Regions from separate parts of the Rhodococcus sp. B50 genome, predicted to be linked through region 3. Evidence: riboswitches for the same ligand, from Rfam matches in the RefSeq annotation. Region 3 holds a riboswitch; each other region holds the start of a gene.
What was found. A riboswitch is a leader RNA that binds a small molecule or an ion and turns the genes downstream of it on or off. The one in region 3 is predicted to bind thiamine pyrophosphate.
Positions count from the first base shown of each region.

Region 1: another riboswitch for thiamine pyrophosphate. It lies ahead of GON09_RS10620 (3-oxoacyl-ACP reductase); the one in region 3 lies ahead of thiO (glycine oxidase ThiO).
Region 2: another riboswitch for thiamine pyrophosphate. It lies ahead of thiC (phosphomethylpyrimidine synthase ThiC); the one in region 3 lies ahead of thiO (glycine oxidase ThiO).

Region 1 is NZ_WPAG02000002.1:2,258,024-2,262,548, forward strand. It holds gene GON09_RS10615 (LLM class flavin-dependent oxidoreductase) at 1-1,206, opposite strand, end outside; gene GON09_RS10620 (3-oxoacyl-ACP reductase) at 1,206-1,970, opposite strand; TPP riboswitch at 2,024-2,115, opposite strand; gene GON09_RS10625 (stealth family protein) at 2,378-3,859, shown strand; gene GON09_RS10630 (phosphodiesterase) at 3,902-4,525, opposite strand, start outside.
Region 2 is NZ_WPAG02000003.1:307,591-312,115, reverse strand. It holds gene GON09_RS25875 (substrate-binding protein) at 148-1,563, opposite strand; gene GON09_RS25870 (ArsR/SmtB family transcription factor) at 1,579-1,917, opposite strand; TPP riboswitch at 2,059-2,168, shown strand; gene thiC (phosphomethylpyrimidine synthase ThiC) at 2,167-3,951, shown strand; gene GON09_RS25860 (potassium channel family protein) at 4,113-4,525, opposite strand, start outside.
Region 3 is NZ_WPAG02000002.1:4,948,164-4,952,688, forward strand. It holds gene GON09_RS23005 (hypothetical protein) at 1-799, opposite strand, end outside; gene GON09_RS23010 (NUDIX hydrolase) at 935-1,813, shown strand; gene thiE (thiamine phosphate synthase) at 1,883-2,572, opposite strand; TPP riboswitch at 2,599-2,711, shown strand; gene thiO (glycine oxidase ThiO) at 2,708-3,772, shown strand; gene thiS (sulfur carrier protein ThiS) at 3,769-3,984, shown strand; gene GON09_RS23030 (thiazole synthase) at 3,977-4,525, shown strand, end outside.

The DNA.
Region 1 (4,525 bases), 2.7 Mb from region 3:
GAAGTCGTCGAGGGAATCCGGATAGGCGGGGCACATCAGGTTGAAACCGTCGCAGGCGCCTGCGGTGAACCATTCCTCGATGCTGTCGGCGACGGACTCGGGGGTGCCGATCATCGTCGCGTGACCACCACCCGCTGCGAGGTAACCGAGCAGCTCGCGCAGCGTGGGACGACGGGTCTCGATGATGCGCTGCACCGTCGCATAGCGGCCCTGCGGACCGGTGAACTCCTCGATGGGCGGCAGGTCGTCGACGGGAGCGTCGAGATCGTGGCTCGTGTAGTCCTGACCGGTGAAGACTCCGAGTTGGGCGAGGGCGGCGTCGATGTCGAGCAGAGCGTCGAGTTCCGCTTTCTTCGCCCATGCCTCGTTCTCGGTGCGACCGACATAGGTCACGAGCCCCGGCAGGATGGCGACCGAACCGGCGTCCCTGCCGACGGAGGCGATGCGTGCACGCAGGTCGGTGGCGTAGTCGAGCGCCGCCGTCATGTCCCACGCGACGGAGTAGACGGCCTCGGCGTGGCGGGCCGCGAGGTTGCGTCCGGTCTCCGAGGCGCCCGCCTGGAACAGCACGGGACGGCCCTGCGGGCACCGCGGCACGGTCAGGGGACCGTCGACGCGGAAGTGCTTGCCCCGGTGATGGATCGGACGGATCGCGTCGGAGTCCAGGAATGCGCCGCCGGCCCGGTCGACGAGGACACCGCCGTCGTCCCACGAATCCCACAGTGCGCACAGCACGTCGATGAACTCCTCCGCCCGCGCATACCGCTCCGCGTGCGGCGGGAGCGCGTCGAATCCGTGGTTGCGCGCTTCGTCGTCGAACATCGAGGTGACGATATTGGCTCCCACGCGGCCACCACTGATGTGGTCGAGCGAGGCCAGCATCCGCGCAGCGTGGAACGGCGTGAAGAAGCTCGCCGAGACGGTGGTGACCAGACCGATGTGCTCGGTCGCGCGCGCCATCGCCGCCAGCGCGGTGAGCGGTTCGAGGAACCAGGTGGTGCCCGCCGTGTACTTCGGGTTGACGCTGTGACCGTCCGCGAAGAACACGGCGTCGAGGCGTCCTCGTTCGGCGGTGCGGGCCAGTTCCTCGAAATACGTGATGTCGCCGATGCGTTCGGCGGCGGAGTCGGGATGCCGCCATGCCGACGAGTGGTGCCCGACGCCGTAGAGGAAGGCGTTGAGGTGGAGGGTGCGCGGTCCGGGCATCAGTTCATCACCAGTCCCCCGTCGACCACCAGGTTCTGCCCCGTAACCGCCCGCGACCAGTCGGATGCGAAGAACAGCACCGCGGCCGCGAAATCCTCGGGGGTGGTGACCTTCCGCAGTGGCGTCGACGACGCGATGAGGTCGAACACCGCCTCCGGTGTCGCCGACGATGCGTCGGTCGTGCGCAGCAGACCGCCGGAGACCATGTTGACGCGGATCCCGTCGGGGCCGAGGTCGGCGGCGAAGGTGCGGGTCAGCGACAGCAGCGCGGCCTTGGCTGCGGTGTAGTCGTGGTACGGGACCACCGGATGCTGGAACAGATTGGTGCCGATGTTGACGACGCTGCCGCGCCCGGCTTCCCGCATGCCCGGCAGCGCGGCCTGGATGACGTTGACGGCACCGCCGACGACTCCGTCGAACTGCGCACCGAAGGCGGCATATCCGATCTCGTCTGCCTTGGCGCGGGCGTCGCCGTTGAACGAGAAGTCGGGCAGTGCGTTGTTGACGACCGTGGTGACGGGACGTCCGAAGTGCTCGCGAGCTTGTGCGAACAGCGACTCGACCTCGCCGCGGTCGGTGACGTCGGCCTTCAGTGCGACGGCCCGCCCGGATCCGATCTTGTCGGCCAGTTCGTGGGCGCTCTCACCGCTGCGTCGGTAGTCGAGAACGACTGCGGCTCCTTCGTCGGCGAACGCCTGCGCGATGCTCTGGCCGAGACCGCGACCGGCACCGGTGATAAGGACGACCTGGTTCTGCAATGACATTTCTGTGCCTTCCCTGTGTGGGGAAGGGTGCGTGAGGGCAACAGACCTCAGGCCTGTCGCCGGCTCGGCATCCCTTCGCTCGCATAATCGAGATCAGGTTCGACGGGTGTTCTCTCAGCCGTTTCCGGCACCCCGTGTCGAGTCCTGCGCACAGGTTACACCTCGGGATCTCGACCCCTCCGAGACCGTCGGCGCCGGCATTCATCAGATCGTCACACCACCGACGCGGGAACTTAGCTCAGATCGGCGTTAAAATGGGCCTTTCCTGTCCCGACCCGTGAAAGGAGATTCCGACGCACTCGCCGGCCCCCTACAACGCTCCCTATGTCTCCCTTTCTCAGCAGGTCGGAGACGCCCCGCCACTCGACCGCACCCCGGTTCCCGGACCCTCGAGACACGAGGACGTCGTGTGGTTCGAGGATCGCTACGCGATCCCCATCACCACGACCACGCCCGACGAGGCGCAGATCGAGGACGTGCTGTTCCTGCGCCGCGTGCTCGACCGGGCACGCATCGACTACCTCCTCGTGCGCGACGACAGCGAACGTCCGATCCTGGCGATCGATCGGTCCGACCGTACGAGGCTGCGTGCCGCCCTGGCCGAGGGGTGCGCCGGCGAGCCCTTCTACTCGAAGGCCGTCGGTTCGAAGCGACGCTCGGTCCTCGTCGCGGACGGACGCCTGTCGCGTGACAAGAAGGACCGGGTGTTCCGGCTGTTCCGACCGCGGGTCGAGCTCACCAGCGGGTTGCGCTACGGTGCGTCGAACGGCGTGGAGATCGAACTGTGGACCTACACCGACGACGAGGTGATCATGCCTCGCCCGAACGCTCTCACCCGCACGACCGCACTGCGCGACGAGATGCGTCGGACGACCGTGGAACGGTACGGGCAATTGTGGCCGACCATCGAAGGGATGTTCGACCGGCATCCCGGCGATATCCCGTTCGAGATCGACCTCGTGTTCTCGTGGGTCGACGGGTCGTCGAAGTCGTTCCAGGCCAAGCGCGCGAAGCTCATGCAGAACTATGTCGTCGGCGAAGGTGACGACTCGCCGGCGCGCTATCGGCAGATCGACGAACTCAAGTACGCCCTGCGTTCGGTCCACATGTATGCGCCCTGGGTGCGGCGGATCTTCGTCGCTACCGACTCGCCGCGACCGGCTTGGCTCGCCGACGATCCGCGCGTGACGTTCGTGCGCAGCGAGGAGTTCTTCACCGATCCGTCCGCGCTGCCCACCTACAACTCGATGGCGGTCGAGGCGCAGCTGCACCACATCCCGGGACTGTCCGAGCATTTCCTGTACTCCAACGACGACATGTTCTTCGGTCGACGGGTGAGCCCGAGCCTGTTCTTCTCCGGCGGCGGTGTCGGCAAGTTCATAGAGTGCGACGTGCGGATCGGCCTCGGCCGAAACAACGCGTCGCGCAGCGGGTTCGAGAACTCCGCCCGAATGAACCGCAAACTCCTGCAGGACCGCTTCGGGGTCACCATCACTCGGCACCTCGAACACACACCGGTCCCGCTGCGCAGGTCGATCATGGCGGAGATGGAGCGCGAGTTCGCGGACGAGTTCGCGGCGACGGCGGCGAGCCCGTTCCGGGCGGCCGACAACATCTCGGTGACGAATTCCTTCTACCACTACTACACACTGTTGACCGGCCGTGCGGTGCAGCAGACGACGGCGAAGGTGGAGTACGTCGACACCACGGTGAAGACCGGGCTGCGCCGCCTGGACACGATCCTGGCGCGCCGTAATCTCGACCTGTTCTGCCTCAACGACGGCAGCACGCCCGAGGTCGACCTGGAGCTGCGCACCGCGAAGGTCACGCAGTTCCTCGAGCGGTACTACCCGATTCCGGCGCCCTGGGAAGCCGACTATCCCGGCTGACGCGAGAACTCGGCGGGACTGCTCCGGTCCCGCCGAGTCCGATCAGACGCGAACGATGAGGTCGGGGTTCTCCGGTATGCGGATGCCGGCTTCGGCGAGTCGCCGCACGGTGTCCTCCGCGGAATGGGGTCGACCGGTGGTGGCGTAGCTTCCGCTGGGCACCACCGAGTGAACGATGGTCTCCGGGTAGACGTGCACCAGGTTGAACCCCTGAGCGCCGTCGTGTCCGCGCTGCGACCCCACCGGAACGTTCAGATCCTGCGTGTAGCAGGTCGACGAGGCGACGGACACCGGGATGCCCGCGAACGTGGCCGAGGTCGAGTAGTGCAGGTGGCCGCCGAGGATGGCGCGCACATCGGTGCCGCGCAGCACTTCGGCGAGGCCCGCTTGGTCGCGGAGCTCGACGAGCACGGCCATGTCGAAGACGCTCGGCACCGGCGGATGATGCAGTGCGAGAACGGTACCGAACGGGGCGGGTGTCGAGAGCTCGTCGGCCAGCCAGGCGAGCTGCTCGGCAGAGACTTCGCCGTGGTGGTGACCCGGAACCGAAGTGTCGAGCGTGATGATCCGCAGCCCGCCGATCATGCGGACTTCGTCGATGGGCGTGCCGGCGGGCGCTTCGTCCAGGAGTTCTTCTCGGAAAACGGCCCGGTCGTCATGGTTACC
Region 2 (4,525 bases), on a different contig from region 3:
TGCATAGACGACCTGAGAGGTGCACACGGCGGTCCCGGAGGTTTCGCATCCGCCCGCCGAAGATCGAAGCGGTAGGCGGACGCAACCACGTCGAGGTGATCAAGACGCATACCCTGGACTTCGGTACCAGAAATCGTGGTCTCGAACTTACCCGATGGCGGGATACAGTTCCGTGCCAGTCGCTTTCGTCAAATAGAGCTGCTGTCTGAGTCGGTCCTCGCTCAAAGTAACGGTGCCCCGAGGTAGCTGAAACTCGCCGTGACGCATTGCTGCGGCGATCCGCTCGCTATACTCGGCTTTCCGGGCCGCCTGCCACCATATGTGAACTGCCTCGAATACAGACTCGCTCAACGTCGACAGCGGCGGTGCCCAAGGACCGAACTCCGCCTGGTACCTCTTCAGAAGCGAGGCGTTGCCATCCGTTTGCAATCTTTGGAAGTACCCCGAGACGGTGTAGAGGCCACGGGCCGCTTCGTCGCCGATATACGTCAGCGTGGACTCTTCCAAGGCCGGCGCAAGTGTAATGCACTGATCCCGCAATCCCATTGCATAGCACTGCCGTTCGAAGGCAACAGCATCAGCTCCGTCGAAGGTCGACAGTACGATGTCGGCACCCGATTTCTGGATCGCTTCGATGATCGGGGCGAAGTCTCGAGTCCCCATGGACGCGAACTTTTCTCCGACGACTCGGGCGCCGTACCGGGGCAACAGTTGGCGAGCCAAGCCGTGTGTCGTGCGGGGCCAACAATAATCGTCACCGGCCAGAAACCATCGTCGCACCCCCTCCATCCGCATGAGCGGCTTCACGGCTGCTGCCAACTGGTCGTCCGGCCGCTCACCGAGCTGGAGACGGAGACGATCGCCGCTCCCTCCTTCGTTCATGACCGGCTGCACCAGCAGCACGGGTGCATCGCTGAGTGCCTCGGCAACGGCGGTGTAGGTAGCCGATGTGGCGGCGACCAGGATGGTCCGGCAACCTGCCTGGACGAGTCGCCGCGCTTCCATGACGCCGGTCTCCGGGTCTGTGGCGTCATCACCCACGATCAACTCGACTGGACGGCCGTGGATACCGCCCTCAGCATTGATTTCCTCCAGTGCCAGCATGGCAGCGTTGTCGATTGAGGTGGCGAAAAGACTGCCGGGTCCGGATTTCGACGTCAACAAGCCCAAACGGGGACGGGAAGAGGCGTTTTGAGAGGTGGGGAACCCTCGACGGCGCATCAGCCATTCCAATCCAGGCTGGTCGAGTTCGGCGATAAGCCGAACCCTCGTGCCACCATTTGCGGCTTCGAAACGGAGTTTGATACGCCCTCGCCAAGGCTGGTCGTGCACGATATCGAGGTACGCATGCGGACGTGCGGCAGCAATACGGCCGAGGATTTCGATCGGCTTTGCTCCGGAACCGCTGAGGTGGACCGCCATACGCACGGCGGCACCGGGTTCGACCCGATCGCATACCGCGCCGAACAGCCATCCCGCCTCCGCGCCTGCTCCGAAAAGACTGTAGGCCGCCGAGGGTGGGGATGCGGTCCACTCTTCCGCGTGCAGTACGAGCTGGGTCACCGTGTTCCCTGGAAGCTATGCGCGTCGCAAGGTTGTGTCGGTGATAGCGGTGCGGTCTGCGGCCTCCACGGCATCTGCCAGCGCTCCTCGGAACAAGTCGTGCAACATCGCGATGACGTCCCGGGCGGGACCGGCGGGGTCGACCGAATAGAAGCGGAAGCGGCCAACCTTACGTTCGGTGACCAATCCCGCATGCCGCAGGATTCGGAGGTGGTTCGAGACCCCGGTGCGTCCCACGCTGTCGATCTGTTCGACCAGTTCGTTCACACTGCATTCATCGCGCTCTGCCAGCACAGTGAGAATGGCTCGCCGTACAGGGTCGGCGAGGGCATCGAAGGCCAGCTGTGCGGACAAGGTCCCGGTCTCCTCGAGTCAGCAGTCAATGACATATAGAAGAGTACCTCCTTGCAGCTCGTAAAGGAGGGGCCGAGCTCGCGGCCTCGGAGGGCAGGGGCAGCTACATCTGCAGTGGGACGAGGCGGGTGTTAGGGTCGGTGCCGTCCCCACGGGAGCCCTATTGCAGGGGCTGAGATCGGGCTGAGGCAGCCTGCGACCGTCGAACCTGCCCGGGTAATGCCGGCGAAGGAAGTAGGAACGATTCCGATGAGTGCATCCAATTCGCATGCCCTGAGCTATGTCCACGACGAGGAACACGACGTGCGTGTGCCTGTCACGGAGATCCGTTTGGACGACTCTCCCGGCGGGGTGCCGAACCCGCCGTTGCGGGTCTACCGCACTGCAGGGCCCGGCAGCGACCCGCTGGTCGGGCTCCCGCCGGCGCGCGCCGACTGGATTGCTGCTCGCGGCGACGTCGAGCACTACTCGGGGCGAGAGCGGGATCTGCTCGACGATGGCCGCTCGGCGGTGCGGCGTGGAGAGGCGTCCCGGGAGTGGAAGGGGCCCCGACCTGTCCCGGTACGAGCGAAGACCGGCCGGACGGTCACGCAGATGCACTATGCCCGGGCCGGGATCGTCACCCAGGAGATGCGGTTCGTGGCACTGCGGGAGAACTGCGACGTGGAACTGGTGCGCTCGGAGGTGGCGGCAGGGCGGGCAATCATCCCGGCCAACGTCAACCATCCCGAGTCCGAGCCGATGATCATCGGCAAGTCCTTCCTGGTGAAGATCAATGCCAACATCGGCAACTCAGCGGTGACCAGCTCCATCGTCGACGAAGTCGACAAGATGCGCTGGGCCACCCGCTGGGGCGCGGACACAGTGATGGACCTGTCCACCGGCGAAGATATCCACACCACCCGAGAGTGGATCATCCGCAACTCCCCGGTGCCGATCGGCACGGTGCCGATTTACCAGGCCCTGGAGAAGGTCGCCGGCCAGGCCGACGCGCTGACGTGGGAGATCTTCCGCGACACCGTGATCGAGCAGTGTGAGCAGGGCGTGGACTACATGACCATCCACGCCGGGGTGCTGCTGCGATACGTACCGCTGACGGCCGAGCGGCTCACCGACATCGTCTCCCGAGGGGGTTCGATTATGGCCGGTTGGTGTCTCGCCCATCACGAAGAGAATTTTCTCTACACCCACTTCGACGAACTGTGCGAGATCTTCGGTCGCTACGACGTCGCATTCTCCCTCGGCGACGGGTTGCGGCCCGGGTCGATCGCCGACGCCAACGACGCCGCGCAGTATGCCGAGTTGGACACCCTTGCCGAACTGACCACCCGTGCCTGGGCTTATGACGTTCAGGTGATGGTCGAAGGTCCTGGCCATGTTCCGATGCATCTGGTGCGGGAAAATGTGGAGCGGCAGCAGAAGTTATGTCATGGAGCGCCTTTCTACACACTGGGGCCGCTGGTGACCGACATTGCTCCGGGCTATGATCACATCACTTCCGCGATCGGGGCTACCGAGATCGCCCGCTACGGCACGGCGATGCTGTGTTACGTCACCCCGAAGGAGCATCTGGGACTGCCGAATCGGGACGACGTGAAGACCGGAGTTATCACGTACAAGATCGCCGCTCACGCCGCCGACGTCGCCAAGGGCCATCCGGGTGCGGTCGAGCGTGATGACGCGTTGTCGAAGGCGCGTTTCGAGTTTCGGTGGCGGGATCAGTTCGCTCTATCACTGGATCCGGATACGGCCGAGAAGTTCCATGACGAGACCCTTCCGGCTGAACCGGCCAAGACCGCGCACTTCTGCTCGATGTGTGGGCCGAAGTTCTGCTCCATGCGCATCTCCCAAGACATTCGGGCCAGGTTCGGTGACGGCGCCGACCAAGCCGCCGTCGCCGGGACGCAGCACATGTCCGCGCGGTTCCGGGCCGCCGGCAGCACGGTGTACTTGGATGCGCCCACCGTTCCTGTTCTTGAGGGTGCACCGGGGCACAAGGCGACTGGGGCCGAAACGAGCGGTGCGCTCACATAAGGGATGCGAGGGGTTCCGGATGCTGGTGGCGGTCACGACGTAACGAAGAAAAGATCGCACAGGGCCGCATGACTCGGCAATCACCAGGGCATAGGCCTGTCCGTTCCGGATGCGTGCCATATTGATGTTCGCTACCTCGTGGTGCCTTTCGAAGACGCACCTCAAATGAGGGGGTAGTGAGCATCTGTTCTGGTGACGTGGGGGCAATGGTGTCGTGCGGAGAGGACGAACTGTTCGAAAGTCCCGTTGAGTTCGAGGTGGATTGTGCTATTCGCAACTACGACTCGATGGGCGTCCAGACCGAGCAGACGCGCGACGACGAAGGTCGCGCTCATCATTGCGACATTCCTGGTAATCCCCAGCGGGATCAGGGATCCGGTGTCGGTGAGGGCTTCGTTTTCGCCGGCTCTGAGGACGAGCCTGGTTGCGGGATGTACGCCGTGGGCTGCTACGGAGATGGCGATGTTGTCGCGGTCGTCGGAGCCCACGGCGGCCAGGCAGAGGGCTCGGTCGAGGCGGGCGCGTTCGAGGAGGGTTCTGTCGGTGCCGTGCCCGACGATGGTGGGGATGTTCA
Region 3 (4,525 bases):
CGGCGACGAGCAGCCAGCACAGCAGCGCCCCGGTCGCACCGATCGCGACGATGAGCCCGGGATTCAAGGTGCGACGACTGCGGCGGCTCACCACGACGTGCGCTGCGCACAGTGCGGCGACGGTGACCAGGAGCAGTCCGATGGCGAGCCAGGGTGGTCGCACCGCGTCGCGCTGGGTGTCTTCGACGGCGGCGACACCGCGCGTGTGCAGTTCCTGTGCAGCCGGGAGCAATTCGGTCTGCATCAGATGCGAGGCCTCGCCCAGATAGGCGGAGCCGACCGGATGCCCGGTGCGATTGTTGGTGCGGGCCGTCTCGATCAGCCCGGTGTAGACGGGCAGCAAGCGCCCGATCTCGGTGAGGTTGTGCGCCGTCTCGCGGTCGGCGTCCGTCAGGCCCGTCGCTGCGATGACGAGATATTCCGCCGCCTCGTCGGTGGCCCTGATGTAGCGACTCCGCACCGCCTCCGGTTCGAGCCCGCCCGAGATGAATCCCGTCACAGCGGCGGCGTCGGCCACCGAGAGCGCGCTGTAGAGATTCTGGGCCGCGCTCGCGAGCGGTTCGACGGACATGAGGAGACGGTCGTGGGTGGCCTGCCGGCCGGCGACGGTGGTGGCGGACACCGCGGCCGAGGCCACGAGCAACACCGTGAGCACCGCCCCGAGTATCAGCAACCGGACCGGGGTCGAACGCAGCAGGGCGCGGAAGCCGTTCAAACGGGCGTCCGGATCGTCCGTACCCGCGGTCTCGCGCACGTGGCTCTCGATGGGAGCGAAGGGAGGGGTGATCCGCACGTCCACCGGGCGCTCCCTTCTTCGTGTCGAGCGGTCTGAGGGGAGCATATAAGCAGCCCGGCGGTATTGTTGCCGTCCACGGACGGCGGGATCCGGTACCGGGCACAGGTCCGGGCGAGGTGGATCGGAGAGGCGGACGCAATGCGTGGAGACGGCGACGGCTGGGCGGTCGGCCCGGACGGCGAGAAGCGCTGGGGACGACACGGCGCCGCAGGCCTGCTGCTGCGCGCTCCGCTGGCGGACGGTCGCCCCGCGGTACTCCTGCAGCACCGGGCGGCATGGTCGCACCAGGGTGGGACCTGGGCCCTTCCCGGTGGTGCCCGCGACTCGCACGAGAGCACCGTCGACGCAGCCGTGCGGGAGGCGCACGAGGAGGCCGGGATCGACGTCGAGGCCGTGACGGTGCGAGCCGAACGCGTCACCTCCGGTCTCGCCGGTGGGTGGACCTACACCACCGTCGTCGCCGATGCGACCGAGACGCTCGTGACCAGCCTCAACCAGGAGAGCACCGAACTGCGCTGGGTGCCGGAACCGGACGTCGAGACGATGCCGCTGCACAGCGGCTTCGCCGAGGCGTGGCCGTTGCTGCGTACCTCACCGGTGCGCATGCTGCTCGACACGGCGAACGTGCTCGGGGCCAGTGGCCCCACCGGGTGGTGGCGCGACCGCCCCGGTGCGACCGATGCCCTGCTCGCCGACCTCGCCGCGGCGCTGCCCCGCACCGTCGAATTTCCCGACGGCTCGTTCGGCTGGGTGCCCCGCGTCGAGGCGGTCCTCGAAGGGCACGCCCGCGACGCGACGATCGACGACGTCCGGATCCCGGTGCACACCGCGGACGGCAGCGGCGACGACGAACTGGCCCGGCTCGCCGCGATCGCGACGGCCGTGGTCGATCCCGGCGTGACGGTTGTGGTCGACCCGGGGGTGACGGTCGTGGTCACCGCGGATCGTGGCCTGCGCGCGCGGTTGCCCGAGGGCACGATCGCGATGTCACCCTCGGCCGTGCTGGGCTGGCTGTAGCCCTCAGGCCGGCAGAGCTGCCTGCTGTACCGACGCTCAGGCCGGCAGAGCCGCCTGCTGTACCGACGCTCAGGCCGGCAGAGCCGCCTTCAGTGCAGCCGCGGCTGCCCGCGGATCGTCTGCCTTCGTGATCGCCCGGACCACCGCGACTCGCGTAGCACCGGCGTCGAGCACCTCGGGGAGCCGCTCGAGGTCGATCCCGCCGATCGCGAACCACGGTCGTGCCGGCTGCGACTGTGCGACCTCGCGCGTCACCTCCAGCCCCGCGGCGGTACGGCCCGGCTTGGTCGGGGTGTCCCATACCGGTCCGGACGCGAAGTAGTCGACGCCCTCCTCGATGTCGGCGAGCGCGGCCTGCGCCCGGCTCGACGTCGAACGGCCGATGACGATCTCGTCGCCGAGGATCTGCCGCGCGTGCCGCACCGGCAGGTCGCCCTGACCCAGGTGCAGGATGTCGGCGCCCGCTGCGAGCGCGATGTCGGCGCGGTCGTTGACGGCGAGGAGCGCTCCGTGGCGCGCGCACGCCTCGCCGATGATCTCGAGGGCGGCGAGCTCGTCGCGTGCCTCGAGCCGTCCGAACTTCTTCTCGCCGGCCGAGTCCTTGTCGCGCAACTGGACGATGTCGACCCCACCGGCGAGGGCCTCCTCGACGAACCGTGCGAGGTCGCCGGTGTCCCGGCGGGCGTCGGTGCACAGGTACAGCCGGGCGGTCGCGAGTCGGCCGCGCGGGTCGGGATGGTTGCCGCGATAGGTGGTCACGGACAAGACGGTAGCCTCTAGGGCGAAAGTGACGACACGGGAGTCCCGGGGATCGCGGGGCTGAGAGGGGGCCTGCCGGCCCCGACCGTTATGACCTGACCCGGATCATGCCGGCGCAGGGAGTGAGGTGGACCAATGGCAACTGTGGCCGTCGTGGGTGGCGGAGTGATCGGGCTGTCGATCGCATGGCGCGCGGCCCGCGCGGGGCACGTCGTGACCGTGCACGACCCGAACCCCGGTAGCGGAGCCTCGTGGGTGGCCGGAGGAATGCTGGCACCGTTGTCCGAGGGCTGGCCCGGTGAGGACCACGTCCTGTCCCTGGGTGCGGCCTCTCTCGACCGCTGGCCAGGCTTCGCGGAGGCGCTGCGCACGGAGACCGGCGTCGACGTGTTCACCGCCGAGGCGTCCCTGACCGTCGCGCTCGACGCGGCCGATGCGGCCGACCTGCGGACCGTCGCCGAATGGGTGGGGGAGCAGGGGCACGAGATGCAACTGCTCTCCCGCGCCGAGATCCGGGAGTTCGAGCCGTCCCTGGGCCCGAAGGTCCGTCTCGGGCTGCTCGCCCCCACCGAGTCGTCGGTCGACAACCGTGCGCTCGTAGACGCCCTGCATGTCGCGGCGACCGGCGCCGGGGTCCGTTTCTCGGGCGCCGCCGTGCACGACCTGGCCGACCTGCCGGACGACCAGGTGGTGCTCGCGGCCGGGGTGGCTTCGGCACGTCTGTGGCCGGACCTTCCGGTCCGCCCGGTCAAGGGCGAGATCCTGCGCCTGCGGGTGCGGCCGGGCGCGACCCCGCCGCCGCAGCGCACCGTGCGCGCGAGTGTCCACGGGCGCCCCGCCTATCTGGTTCCGCGCCACGACGGTCTCGTGGTGGGGGCGACGCAGTACGAAGCGTCCGACACGCAGGTCACGGTGGCGGGCGTGCGCGATCTGATCTCCGATGCCGAGATCATCTTTCCGGCGCTCGGCGAGTACGAACTGTCCGAGGCGAGCGCGGGCCTGCGCCCGATGACCCCCGACAATCTGCCGCTGATCGGCCGGGTCTCCGATCGTGTCGTCGCCGCGACCGGGCACGGTCGCAACGGTGTGCTGCTCACGCCGCTCACCGTCGACGCGGTGCTCGCCGAACTCGGCGGGCGGTCGCTGGCCGATGCGAAACACGCCTGTCCCCGACGAATTACGGAAGCGAGTGTGGGATGACGAACGAGGTGTCCGTGGGCATCACCGTCAACGGTGAGGACAAGTACTACGACGCGGCGCCGACGGTGTCGCAGCTGCTCAACGAGCTCGGTCTGCCCGAGAAGGGGATCGCGGTCGCCGTCGACGGTGTCGTGTGCCCGCGAGGACGCTGGTCGGAGCCGGTGTCCCGGGGTGCGAACGTCGAGATCCTCACGGCGGTCCAGGGTGGCTGACACACGCGATCCCGGCGCCGACCTGCCGGAACTGACCATCGCCGGCCGCACCTTCGGATCGCGGCTGATCACCGGTACCGGCGGTGCGGCGAACCTGGCCGTGCTCGAGGAGGCGCTCGTCGCGTCGGGCACCGAGCTCACCACCGTCGCGATGCGCCGTGTCGACGCGGCCTCCGGAACCGGTGTCCTCGATCTGCTTCGCCGCCTCGATATCGAACCGCTGCCGAACACGGCCGGTTGCCGCGGCGCGAAGGAAGCGGTGCTGACCGCGCAGCTCGGCCGGGAAGCACTGGAAACCGACTGGGTGAAACTCGAGGTCATCGCCGACGAACGGACACTGCTGCCCGACGCCATCGAACTCGTCTCGGCGGCCGAACAACTCGTCGACGACGGCTTCGTCGTCCTGCCGTACACGACCGACGACCCGGTCCTGGCGCGACGCCTCGAGGACGTCGGATGTGCCGCGGTGATGCCGCTCGGCTCGCCGATCGGCACAGGTCTCGGTATCTCGAACCCGCACCACATCGAGATGATCGTCGAG